Linked DNA regions of Sphaerotilus montanus. The protein of the gene in region 1 interacts with the protein of each later gene in a pairwise test. Links are inferred from orthologs where the notes say so. Each region holds a gene or a part of one and is shown on either strand. Other genes may lie near its edges.

The links.
Region 2: the proteins of secD (region 1) and pheT interact in binary tests that used the Escherichia coli proteins (3 or more experiments, as listed by UniProt). The link is inferred for Sphaerotilus montanus from one-to-one orthologs.

The regions. Positions count from the first base shown.
Region 1 is NZ_JACCFH010000001.1:2,097,979-2,103,999, forward strand. What follows is about bases 1,675-4,598. They hold secD (protein translocase subunit SecD), read left to right. Parts: upstream 1,675-2,146; coding sequence 2,147-4,051; downstream 4,052-4,598. Other genes in these bases: yajC (preprotein translocase subunit YajC), read left to right, coding at 1,766-2,089; secF (protein translocase subunit SecF), read left to right, coding at 4,064-4,598. In the rest of the region: BDD16_RS09535 (putative bifunctional diguanylate cyclase/phosphodiesterase), read right to left, coding at 1-1,629; more of secF, read left to right, coding at 4,599-5,107; BDD16_RS09555 (DUF1631 family protein), read left to right, coding at 5,189-6,021. UniProt on the Escherichia coli protein: Part of the Sec protein translocase complex. Interacts with the SecYEG preprotein conducting channel. SecDF uses the proton motive force (PMF) to complete protein translocation after the ATP-dependent function of SecA.
Region 2 is NZ_JACCFH010000001.1:3,908,752-3,914,885, forward strand. Bases 1-3,037 are described here. They hold pheT (phenylalanine--tRNA ligase subunit beta), read left to right. Parts: upstream 1-313; coding sequence 314-2,761; downstream 2,762-3,037. Other genes in these bases: pheS (phenylalanine--tRNA ligase subunit alpha), read left to right, coding at 1-249; BDD16_RS17800 (integration host factor subunit alpha), read left to right, coding at 2,825-3,037. In the rest of the region: more of BDD16_RS17800, read left to right, coding at 3,038-3,178; BDD16_RS17815 (hypothetical protein), read right to left, coding at 4,222-4,857; BDD16_RS17820 (BPTD_3080 family restriction endonuclease), read right to left, coding at 4,941-6,134.

The DNA.
Region 1 (6,021 bases):
CTCGCGCTCGACCCCCTCCGCCACCACCCGCAGCCCCAGCGTGTGCCCCAGACCGATCACGGCGGCAGCGACCTTGGCGCCGTTGCCCTGCAGCGTGGCCAGGAAGACCCGGTCGATCTTCAGCTCGTCCAGCGGCAGCCGGCTCAGTCTGGCCAGCGAGGAGTAGCCGCTGCCGAAGTCGTCCACCGCGATGCGCACCCCTGCCGCGCGCAGCGCCTGCAGGCGCTGGCCGAGCCGCTCGACGTCGTGCATCAGCGCCGGCTCGGTCAGCTCCAGCGTGAGCGTGCCGCCGGGCAGGCCGTGGTCGACCAGTGTCCTGAGCACGCCGGAGACGAAGTCGGGCTGGGCGATCTCCAGCCGCGAGACGTTGATCGCGATGCGCGGCACGTCCAGCCCCTGGTCGCGCCAGCGCCGGATCTGGTGGCAGGTGTTCTCCAGCACCCAGGTGCCGATCCGGGTGATGAGGCCGGTGTCTTCGGCGAGCGCGATGAACTCGACCGGCTCGATCCGGCCGAGGTCGCGGTCGCGCCAGCGCAGCAGGGCCTCGGCGCCCGTGAGCGCGCCGGTGTGCAGATCGGCCTGTGGCTGGAAATGCAGCTCGAAGCTCGATTGCGCCAGCGCCCGGCGCAGCGCTCCTTCCAGCTGCAGCCGGCGCATCGCGCCACGGCCCAGCGCCGAGCCATAGACGACACAGCCGTTGCGGCCCTGGCGCCTGGCCTCGTGCCGGGCCAGCGTGGCGTGCCGGATCAGCACCTCGGGCTGGTGGCCGTCGTGCGGAAACACGGCCACTCCCGCATGGCCCCCCACGACGAGGCGGTGGTCGCCCAGATCGACCGGGTCGTCGAGTCGCTGCAGGAGTTCGCAGGCCAGGGCCTCGGCGTCGGCGGACCGCGCCAGGGGCACGATGATCACGGCCAGCCCGTCGTCGCAGCGGGTCAACTGGGCCCGCAGACGACCGGCGTGGCGTGCCTCGATGGCCACCAGCGCCACCTGCAGCCGGTGTTCGATCGCCTGCTGGAGCGGCGCACGCAGGTCGGCGCCCAGGGTCAGCACGACCTCGTCGAAGCGCTCCAGACCCAGCAGCACCAGCGCGCCGACCTGCGCGCTGGCACTGGCGTGCTGCAGCACGCGGGTCAGCGGGGCGTGCAGCGTCGCGGCGATGTCCTCCGCAGCGGCGGGCCCGGCGCGCAGCCGGCCCAGGTGGCCGACGACGCGGACCAGCTCGTCCGGATGCGCGCTGGCGCGGACCAGCGACACGGCGCCGGCGTCGAGCGCGCGGTGGCGCAGCACGGTGGTGTCGTCCCCGGGTTGTGGCGAGAGCCAGGCGACCATGGGCGCTCCGCTGCCCGGGTCTGCACGCAGGTCGGCCGCGTGCTGGCGGTTCGCGCCGCGTGGCGGGCCGAACTCCCGCACCACGACATCGGCAGGCGCCTGCCCGTGCTCTCCCGGCAGCACCGGTTGCAGCCCGCGGTCCAGCAGGGCGCCCGCCAGCATCGCCCGCCAGGGGCGGCTGACCTGCAGCAGCACCCGCGTTGGCGGGCACGGACCGCCGTGCACGGCATCCAGGACGGGCAGCGTGCCGCGGTACGCTGTCGGTCCACTCGCGGAGGGCAGGGGGAAGGAAACCATGCCACCTTATCGGAGTGGTGCGGGCGGGCTTGATCCCCGCCCGGGCTGCCCAGGGACGGGCCATGTGCGGGGGCCCTACAATCCAACGCTTTGTCTCATCCGACAACCCTGTCCTTCCCCGTCGAGGAGTTCGAACGTGTTCATTTCCAATGCCTACGCACAGACCGCAGGCGCCGCAGCCGGTGGCATGTCATCCCTGACGCAGATGCTGCCGCTGGTGCTGATGTTCGTGGTGCTGTACTTCATCATGATCCGCCCCCAGATGAAGAAGCAGAAGGAGCACAAGGCCATGATCGACGCGCTCGGCAAGGGCGACGAGGTCGTCACCGGTGGTGGTCTGCTGGGCCGCATCACCAAGGTCGACGAGCAGTACGTGTCCGTCGAGATCGCCGGCAACGTGGTCGTGCAGCTCCAGCGCAGCGCGGTGGTCCAGGTCCTGCCCAAGGGCACGATCAAGTAATCTGCCCTCTGGCTCACCCACAATAGAGAGCGCGCCTGTCCCAGGCCGGTCAGCACGATGAATCGCTATCCCTGGTGGAAGTACCTGATCCTCGGCATCGCCGTGGTGGTGGGGCTGCTGTACACCCTGCCCAACTTCTTCGGCGAGGCGCCTGCCGTGCAGGTCTCCAGCGCCCGGGCCACGGTCAAGATCGACGCGGGCATGGTTTCGCGCGTGGAGCAGGCGGTCAAGGCGGCCGGGCTCCAGCCGGACTTCGTCCAGCTCGAAGGGCTGTCGGTGCGGGCCCGTCTGGCCGACACCGACGCGCAGCTCAAGGCGCGTGACGCGATCGTCAAGGCGCTCAATCCCGATCCGGCCGACCCGTCGTACATCGTCGCGCTGAACCTGGTCTCGCGCTCGCCGCAGTGGCTGACCAGCCTGCACGCGCTGCCGATGTACCTGGGTCTGGACCTGCGCGGCGGCGTGCACTTCCTGATGCAGGTCGACATGGCCGCGGCGCTGACCAAGAAGACCGAGTCGCTGACCAGCGACGTGCGCACGCTGCTGCGCGACAAGTCGATCCGCCACAGCGGCATCAACCGCGCCGGCGACAGCATCGAGGTCCGCCTGCGCGACCGCGAGACGCTCGACAAGGCGCGCCTGGCGCTGACCGACGCCCAGGCGGACGTGGCCTGGACCGAAGGCACCGACCCGGCCGAGCTCAAGCTGACCGGCCGCATCAAGCCCGAGGCGGTGCGCAACGTCGGCCAGCAGGCGCTGACGCAGAACATCAACACCCTGCACAACCGGATCAACGAACTCGGCGTGTCCGAGCCGGTGATCCAGCAGCAGGGCACCGACCGCGTGGTCGTGCAGCTGCCCGGCGTGCAGGACGTGGCCAAGGCCAAGGACATCATCGGCCGCACGGCGACACTCGAAGTGCGCATGGTCGACGACAGCGCCGAGGCGCAGGCCGCGCTGACCGGCAGCGGCCCCGTGCCCTTCGGCACCGAGAAGTTCCTGGAGCGCGGCGGCGTGCCCATCATCGTCAAGCGCCAGGTGGTGCTGACGGGCGAGAACCTCACCGACGCGCAGGCCGGTTTCGACGACACCCAGCAGCCCGCCGTCCACCTGACGCTCGATGCCCGCGGCTCGCGCATCTTCCGCGACGTGACGCGCGAGAGCATCGGCAAGCGCATGGCCATCCTGCTGTTCGAGAAGGGCAAGGGCGAGGTCGTGACCGCGCCGGTGATCCGTTCGGAAATCGGTGGGGGCCGCGTGCAGATCTCGGGCTCGATGACGCCGATGGAGTCGGCCGACACCGCGCTGCTGCTGCGTGCCGGCTCCCTGGCTGCGCCGATGGAGATCATCGAGGAGCGCCTGATCGGCCCGAGCCTGGGCGCCGAGAACATCACCAAGGGCTTTGACAGCGTGCTGTACGGCTTCATCGCCATCGCCATCTTCATGTCCGCCTACTACATGCTGTTCGGCGTGTTCTCGACGCTGGCACTGGGCGTGAACCTGCTGCTGCTGGTGGCCATCCTGTCGATGCTGCAGGCCACGCTCACGCTGCCGGGCATCGCCGCCATCGCGCTGGTGCTGGGCATGGCGATCGACGCCAACGTGCTGATCAACGAGCGCGTGCGCGAGGAACTGCGCAGCGGCACCTCGCCGCAGATGGCCATCCACCTCGGCTACGAGCGGGCCTTCGCCACCATCCTGGACTCGAACGTGACGACGCTGATCGCCGGCGTGGCGCTGCTGGCCTTCGGCTCGGGGCCGGTGCGCGGCTTCGCGGTGGTGCATTGCCTGGGCATCCTGACCTCGATGTTCTCGGCCGTGTTCTTCTCGCGCGGGCTGGTCAATCTCTGGTACGGCCGCAAGAAGAAGCTGCAGGGCGTCTCGATCGGTCAGGTCTGGAAGCCGGCGTCCGTGCCGGGTTCCTCGCCGACCACGACCGCCGTCACCACCCCCAAGGCCTGACAGGAGCCCGCCATGGAATTCTTCCGTTTCCGGCGCGACATCCCGTTCATGCGGCATGCGCTGGTGTTCAACGTCATCTCCTTCGTCACCTTCGCGCTGGCGGTGTTCTTCCTGTTCACGCGCGGGTTGCACCTGTCGATCGAGTTCACGGGCGGCACGGTCATCGAGACCGAGTACGCCCAGAGCGCCGACATCGCCAAGGTGCGCTCGACCGTCGAGGCGATGAACTTCGGCGAGGTGCAGGTGCAGAAGTTCGGCACCTCGCGCGACGTGCTGATCCGCCTGCCGCTGCGGGGCGATGTCAAGCAGTCCGAGGTGGTGGGCCGCGTCTACGCGCAGCTCTGTGCCGCCGAGGGTGGCCTGCTCAAGCCGGTGCAGACCACCACGCCCAAGGGCGAGACCATCAGCCGCCAGGCCTGCGAGGCCGGCTCCGGCGCCACCGCCACCGAGCCGCTCAAGCTGACCCGCAGCGAGTTCGTCGGCCCGCAGGTCGGCAAGGAGCTCGCCGAGGACGGGCTCAAGGCGCTGGCCTTCGTGGTCGCCGGCATCATGATCTATCTGGCCGTGCGCTTCGAGTGGAAGTTCGCGGTCGCCGCGATCATCGCCAACCTGCACGACGTGATCATCATCCTGGGCTTCTTTGCCTTCTTCCAGTGGGAGTTCTCGCTGGCGGTGCTGGCGGCGGTGCTGGCGGTGCTGGGCTACTCGGTCAACGAGTCGGTGGTGATCTTCGACCGGATCCGCGAGGCCTTCCGCAAGTTCCGCAAGATGACGACGTCCGAGGTCATCGACCACGCCATCACCAGCACGATGAGCCGCACGATCATCACGCACGGCTCGACGCAGATGATGGTGCTGTCGATGCTGCTGTTCGGCGGCCCGACGCTGCACTACTTCGCCCTGGCGCTGACGATCGGCATCCTGTTCGGCATCTACTCGTCGGTGTTCGTGGCCGCGGCCATCGCGATGTGGCTGGGTGTCAAGCGTGAGGATCTGATCGGCAACGTCCGCAAGGACCAGGATCCGAACGATCCGAATTCAGGCGCAGTGGTCTGACGCCCGCGCGCATTTGGCTGGTGTAGAGTAGGCGGTTCTTTCATCTTCTGATCCGTTCGCACGGACTCCGGCTCGACACCCATGGCCTCCGCTGCTGCCCCGTCCTCGGTTCTTGCTGCGCAGGCCCGCCGCCTCTACTGCGATCAGGTTTCCAGAAGCCTGAACCGCACGGTGCGCGCGGTCATCGACCGGCTGCGCGAGCAGTGCACGCAGGTCGGTCCTCCCGACCTCATGCTCAAGCGCCGTGACCTGCTGGTCGATCTGCCGCGTCAGGCCGGCAACTGGCAGCAGCTGTTCGTGGCGCAGCTGGCCGCGGTGCTGGCCGGCCGTCCGAACCCTGCGCACGGCTCCCGGCCCGTCGCCACGCAGGTGGGTGACCTGGCGCTGGTCGATGACTCGACGATCGATCTGGAGATCCTGGTGTCGCGCATGGCCCTGGCCATGATGGACAAGGCGAGCTGGGAGTTCTCCGACCTGCGCTACCGCATGTCGGCGCTGGACCGCCGCGACGAGATGGAGCCGCAGGACATCCTCCGTCCGCACGCGCTGGCACGCGCCGCCGTGGACAGCTGGCGCACCGCCGGACTGTCGGTCGAGCACTGGCGTCTGGTGCAGGCCCCGCTGCACGAAGAGTTTGCCGGGCTGGTCCATGAGGCCTACCACGAGACCAACCGCTGGCTGATCGGCCAGGGGGTGTGTCCGGAAGTCAACCTGCGCCAGTTCATCCGGCGCAGCCGGGATGCCGGACCGCCGCCGGTTGCGCCCGTGGCGGGCGGCGGTGGCGCTGGCGGCGGCAGCCACTCGACGGGTGGGATGCGCGCATCTGCAGGCGGATCCGGTGGCGGCAGTGGTGGTGGTGGCGGCTCCGTTGTTCCTGGTGCGCCGGTTGCTGCTTCTGGCGAGCGCTTCCCTTC
Region 2 (6,134 bases), 1.8 Mb from region 1 along the record:
TTCACCGAGCCGTCGGCCGAGGTGGACATCGCCTTCTCGTCCGGGCCGCTCAAGGGGCGCTGGCTGGAAGTGGCCGGCTCCGGGCAGGTGCATCCGAACGTGGTGCGCAACTACGGGCTCGACCCCGAGCGCTACATCGGCTTCGCCTTCGGCATGGGGCCGGACCGGCTGACCATGCTGCGCTACGGCGTCAACGACCTGCGGCTGTTCTTCGAGGGCGATCTGCGCTTCCTCGGCCAGTTCCGCTGATTGATCCGCTGACTCGCTGATCCGCCACCGCCCAAGCCCCAGAGCCCGGACAAGGACACCTGAGATGCAATTCCCCGAATCGTGGTTGCGCGAATACTGCAACCCTGACCTGACCACGCAACAGCTCGCCGACCTGCTCACCATGTCCGGCATGGAAGTGGAAGAACTCCAGCCGGTCGCGCCGCCGTTCACCGGCATCGTCGTCGCCGAGATCCTCACCGCCGAGCAGCACCCGAACGCCGACCGCCTGCGCGTCTGCACCGTCGACGCCGGCCCGCACAGCAAGGACGGCCCGCTGCAGATTGTCTGCGGCGCGCCGAACGCCCGCGCCGGCATCAAGATCCCGCTGGCCACCGTCGGCGCCGAACTGCCCCCGGGCGAGGACGGCAAGCCCTTCAAGATCGGCAAGGGCAAGCTGCGCGGCGTCGAGAGCCAGGGCATGCTGTGCTCGGCGCGCGAGCTGAAGCTGTCCGAGGACCACGGCGGCCTGCTGGAACTCCCGCTGGACGCCCCCGTCGGCCAGGACATCCGCGCATTCCTGAACCTCGACGACACCCTGTTCACGCTCAAGCTCACGCCCAACCTCGGCCACGCGCTGAGCGTCTACGGCGTGGCCCGCGAAGTGGCCGCGCTGACCGGCGCTCCACTGAAGACGCTGCCGACCGCGCCGGTCGTGCCCACGCTGGATGACACGCTGTCCATCACCGTCGAGGCGCCCGACCTGTGCGGTCGCTTCTCCGGCCGCATCGTGCGCGGCATCGACACGAAGGCCAAGACGCCCGCGTGGATGGTCGACCGCCTGGCGCGCTGCGGGCAACGCTCGGTCAGCGCACTGGTGGACATCTCGAACTACGTCATGTTCGAGACCGGCCAGCCGACGCACATCTTCGACCTCGACAAGATCCACGGCGGCCTGACGGTGCGCTGGGGCCGCGAGGGCGAGACGCTCAAGCTGCTCAACGGCAACACCATCACCGTCGATGCGCAGGTCGGCGTCATCGCCGACACGCAGGCCGTCGAATCGCTCGCCGGCATCATGGGCGGCGACGCGACCTCGGTGGGTGACGACACGACCAACGTCTACGTCGAAGCCGCCTTCTGGTGGCCGGACGCCGTTGCCGGCCGCTCGCGCCGCTACAACTTCAGCACCGACGCCGGCCACCGCTACGAGCGCGGCGTCGACCCCGCCCACACCGTCGAGCGCATCGAGCGCATCACCACGCTGATCCAGCAGATCTGCGGCGGCGAGGCGACGGCGTGCGGCCCGGTGACGGACGCGATCGTGAACCTGCCGGCGAAGAAGCCGGTGGCGCTGCGTGTGGCGCGTGCCGCCAAGGTGATCGGCATGCCGGTGACGCAGGCGCAGTGCAGCGAGGTGCTGACCCGCCTTGGCCTGTCGTTCACCGAGTCGGACGGTGTGCTGACCGTGACGCCGCCGAGCTGGCGCTTCGACATCGAGATCGAGGAAGACCTGATCGAGGAAGTCATCCGCGTCATCGGCTTCGACCAGCTTCCGCTGACCGCGCCGGTCGCCCCGGTGACCGCCCGCGTGCGCCCGGAAGCCCAGCGCGGCAGCTACGCGCTGCGCCGTTCGGTCGCGGCACTCGACTACCAGGAAACGATCAACTTCTCGTTCGTCGAAGAGCGCTGGGAAACCGAGCTTGCCGGCAACACCCACCCGATCCGCCTGCTGAACCCGATCGCCGCACCGCTGTCGGTGATGCGCTCCAGCCTGATCGGCAGCCTCGTGCAGGTGCTGCGCCACAACCTGACGCGCCGCGCGCCGCGGGTGCGCGTGTTCGAACTCGGTCGCGTGTTCCAGCGCGATGCGTCGGTGCAGACCAGCGAGCAGAGCGTCGTCGGCATCGACCAGCCGCTGCGCGTGGCCGGTCTGGCCTGGGGCGCGGCCGAGCCGGTGCAGTGGGGCGTGAAGGAGCGGGCGGTCGATTTCTTCGACGTGAAGGCCGATGTCGAGGCGCTGGTCGCCCCGCGCGTGGCCCGCTTCGTCGCCGCCGAGCACCCCGCGATGCACCCGGGCCGCTGCGCCCGCGTCGAGCTGGACGGCGTGGCGATCGGCTTCGTCGGCGAGCTGCACCCGCGCTGGCGCCAGGCGTATGAGCTGCCGGCGGGGCAGGGCGCGCCGGTGCTGTTCGAGCTGGACGTGCCGGCGCTGCTGGCCCGCGATGTGCCCGCCTACCAGGCGGTGCCGCGCCAGCAGGCGGTCACGCGCGACATCGCGGTGATCGTCGGCGACACGGTGGGCCATGACGCGGTGATCACCAGCCTGCTGGCCGCGCCCACCGGCGGTCTGCTGCGCAGCGCGAAGCTGTTCGACGTCTACCGCCCTGCGGCAGGTGCCGCCGGCTTCGAGCCTGGCGAGCGCAGTCTGGCGATCCGGCTGGAACTGCTGGATGATGAAGCGCCGCTGACGGACGCCCGCAGCGACGAGGCGGTCAAGGCTGCACTCGACGCGGTGCAGCGCGATCTGGGCGCACGTCTGCGCGGCGCATGACCCTGCGCCCCGCGATGCCCCCGCACCGACCGACCGATCCGACCCACCGCACGGCCACCGCCCATGGATGAAGAACCCGACTTCCTGCTGCCTGACGACGACGATGCGCCCACGCTCACCAAGGCCGAGCTGGCCGAACTGCTCTTCGAGCGGCTCGGCCTGAACAAGCGCGAATCCAAGGACATGGTCGAGGCGTTCTTCGAGTTCGTCCATGCGTCGCTGGCGAAGGGGGACGATGTCAAGCTGTCGGGCTTCGGAAACTTCCAGGTCCGCCGCAAGGCACCGCGTCCGGGGCGCAACCCGCGCACCGGCGAGTCGATCCCGATCCGCGCGCGCAACGTCGTCACCTTCCACGCCAGCCACAAGCTCAAGGCCGTGGTGCAGGGCGAAATTCCGCCGGAAGGCGACTTCGAGTAAAGTCGGCGCACCCGTGCCGACTCTCCGAACCCATTGATTTGCAATGGAAATCCAGCTTCCTGCGATCCCCGACAAGCGTTACTTCACCATTGGTGAGGTGAGCGAGCTGTGTGGCGTCAAGCCGCATGTGCTGCGCTACTGGGAGCAGGAGTTCGCGCAGCTCCGCCCGGTCAAGCGGCGCGGCAACCGCCGCTATTACCAGCACCATGAAGTGCTGCTGATCCGGCGCATCCGCGACCTGCTGTACGAGCAGGGGTTCACCATCAGCGGCGCGCGCAACCGGCTGGCCGAGCTCGGCCCGGCGGCCGCGCGTGCGCTCGACGACGACAATCTGGCCGGCGAAGACCTGTCCATGCCGCACCTGATTCTCGGCGGCGGTCGGGTCGATGCGACGCTGCTGATGCCGTCCTCGGTGCCGCGTGCCGGTGCGATCCTGGCACCGATGCCTGCCGTGCCGGTGCCGGGTCGGGTGACCAGCACCGATGTCCCCACGCCGCAGGTGGCCCGCGACGCACTGGTGCGCAGCGGTGCCCGCAGCCTGCGCGAGGAACTGCTCCTGATCCGCGCGCTGCTGGATCCGGAGTCGCCAGACGTGCCAGACATCGTCCTCGGATAAAAATCTCCACAGAGGCTGGACGAACTGATTGATTCCGGCATACAATCACTTTCTCAGCAGTCGGGGCGTAGCGCAGCCTGGTAGCGCACTTGCATGGGGTGCAAGGGGTCGTGAGTTCGAATCCCACCGTCCCGACCAATGAATTCAATGGGTTAGCTCTCACAAGGAGCTAGCCCATTGGCCTTTCTGGGGTCCGATCGCTGATTTCTGGCAATTCGCTGGCAATTCGTCGGCTGTTGGGCAACTTCAGGGCACCGCTGCGACGTGGTCCCGTGGTCCCGTGGTGCTCTGGCGCGGTCTACGCCTTGATTTTCCTTTTGGGCAGATAAATTCTGCGCACGAGGGGGGCGCGGTGTCCCGAGGTGGTTCCGGTTGGAGTTTTGCACCCCCCCGGGTGTGTCCATCGGATCTTCTGGCGCGGGTGTCCCTATCGCCAGCCCTTCGTGTCGATCGCCGCCAGGCGTCCCTGTAGCCGTCCGGTCAGGACTTCGTATTCCCTCAGCATGGCTTCCGCGGCGTCGTTGTGCGCGGCGTACAGCCGGAAGTACGTCTTCCAGTGCATCCCCTTGGGTTTGCCGCCGTCGCCGTTCAAGATGCCCGGTTGCCACTGCAGGCGCTCGCGCAGCTTGTCGGCCTTGCGGGTGGACCGGTCGGCCTCGGACTCGCGCTGGCTTCGATAGGCCAGGTCGTGGCATCGACGGCAGGCGAACACCGATCCGCTGTAAAGCAGCGCCACCCTCCGGCCACAGCCGACCGCCGGGCATCTCCACCACGCACGATCGCCGCCGAAGTGGCAGGGTGTCCAGTCCAGGCGGACCGGATAGGCCATGTCCTGCCATTCGCCGCCGCGCGACCGCTGGCGGTAGTCCAGCCGCACCGCGTCGGCCTGCACGCAGATGTCGATGGATGCGGTTGTCTCTCCACCGCGGGACCAGCGCCACCGAAACGCTGAATCTGGCTTCAGCAGCCCGTCCCGCTGCAACCTGCGCACGTCCAGCGCCCGCACGTCGTCCGTGCAGTCCTTGCCGCGGCTTCCGCGCCGCCCGCTTCCGAATCCGCCCATGGTTCGCACCTCCGATTTTTTTGCCGAAATCAATAGGCAAATTACACCAGTTGTGCGGACCATCTGGAAACCTTGCGTCCCGTTCAGCCCTCGCTGTGCCGGTGCAGGATGTCCTGAATCTCGGCCGGCTGGAACGCCACATCCCAGCACCAGGAACCGAAACCCCCCTTGGCGTTGACGGCATCGACCCACAGTTTCAGCGCGTCCCGCTTGGCTGCGTTCTGCGGGGAGTCCTCGCCCTTGATTTCCAGCACCAGTGTCTTGCCATTGGCCAGGCGGATGATGAAGTCGGGCAGGTAGCGGCGTTTGGATCCGCCCCACAGGTAATGCACCTGATAACCCAGGTGGTCGTTCTTGGCGTAGGCGGTGACCAGGTCGCTTTTGTCGAACAGGGTGGCCGCGTAGATTTCCCAGGTGCTGTCGCCGACCACGTGGCTGATCTGGGACTTCTGCGCAGGCTGGTTGCCCTTGGTCGTGTACCAGGTGCGCATGTTCCGGGTCGATCCGATTGGCTGCTCGGGGTCGAATACCGGTTCAATGCTGGCGACGTTCTGCTGTTCCACGTACTTGACCAGGTGCTGAACCACCAGGTCGATGTTCAGGGCGATCAGGATGCGCCGCCGCAGTCCGTCCGAATGGAACAGGCTCGGGATCTCCAGTTTCCCGGACACGTGGATGAACTGCTCCACCAGCCGGATCAACTGGAACACCAGATATTCCCGGTTGCCCTTGAAGTTCCCGCCGAACTGGTCGAACGCCTTGCGCGCCGCCTGAAACACGATGCGCTGTTCCCGGAAGTCCTCGGGCAGTTTGGACAGGTCAATGCTGGCGACTTTCGACAGGTCCGCCACACCGCCGACGGCGGGCGCCAGATCGGCCGACAGCGGGGTTTTTGCCGGGTCCAGGGCCAGCGGCTTCACCTCGCTCCATTTCACCGCCAGCGTGGGTTTCACGACGATGTCCACGCGCAGGAGATTGGGCCAGCGAACTTCCAGGTCGTTGCGGGTGGGCAGGGATTCGATTTGCGTGCTGGGTTTCGGTGGCGGCGGTGCATCGCCCCCTTCGCCGGCATCGACGAACACCGACAGCGGGACGCCGAACACGTTGACGTACTCGGGCACGAACAGGCCGTTCTCGTCTCGGTCGTAGCTGACGCGGCGCAGTCCGCGGCCGATCACCTGCTCGCACAGCAGCTGGCTGGTGAAGGCGCGCAGACCCATGATGTGGGTGACGTTCTTCGCGTCCCAGCCTTCGGACAGCATCGCCACGGAAATGAC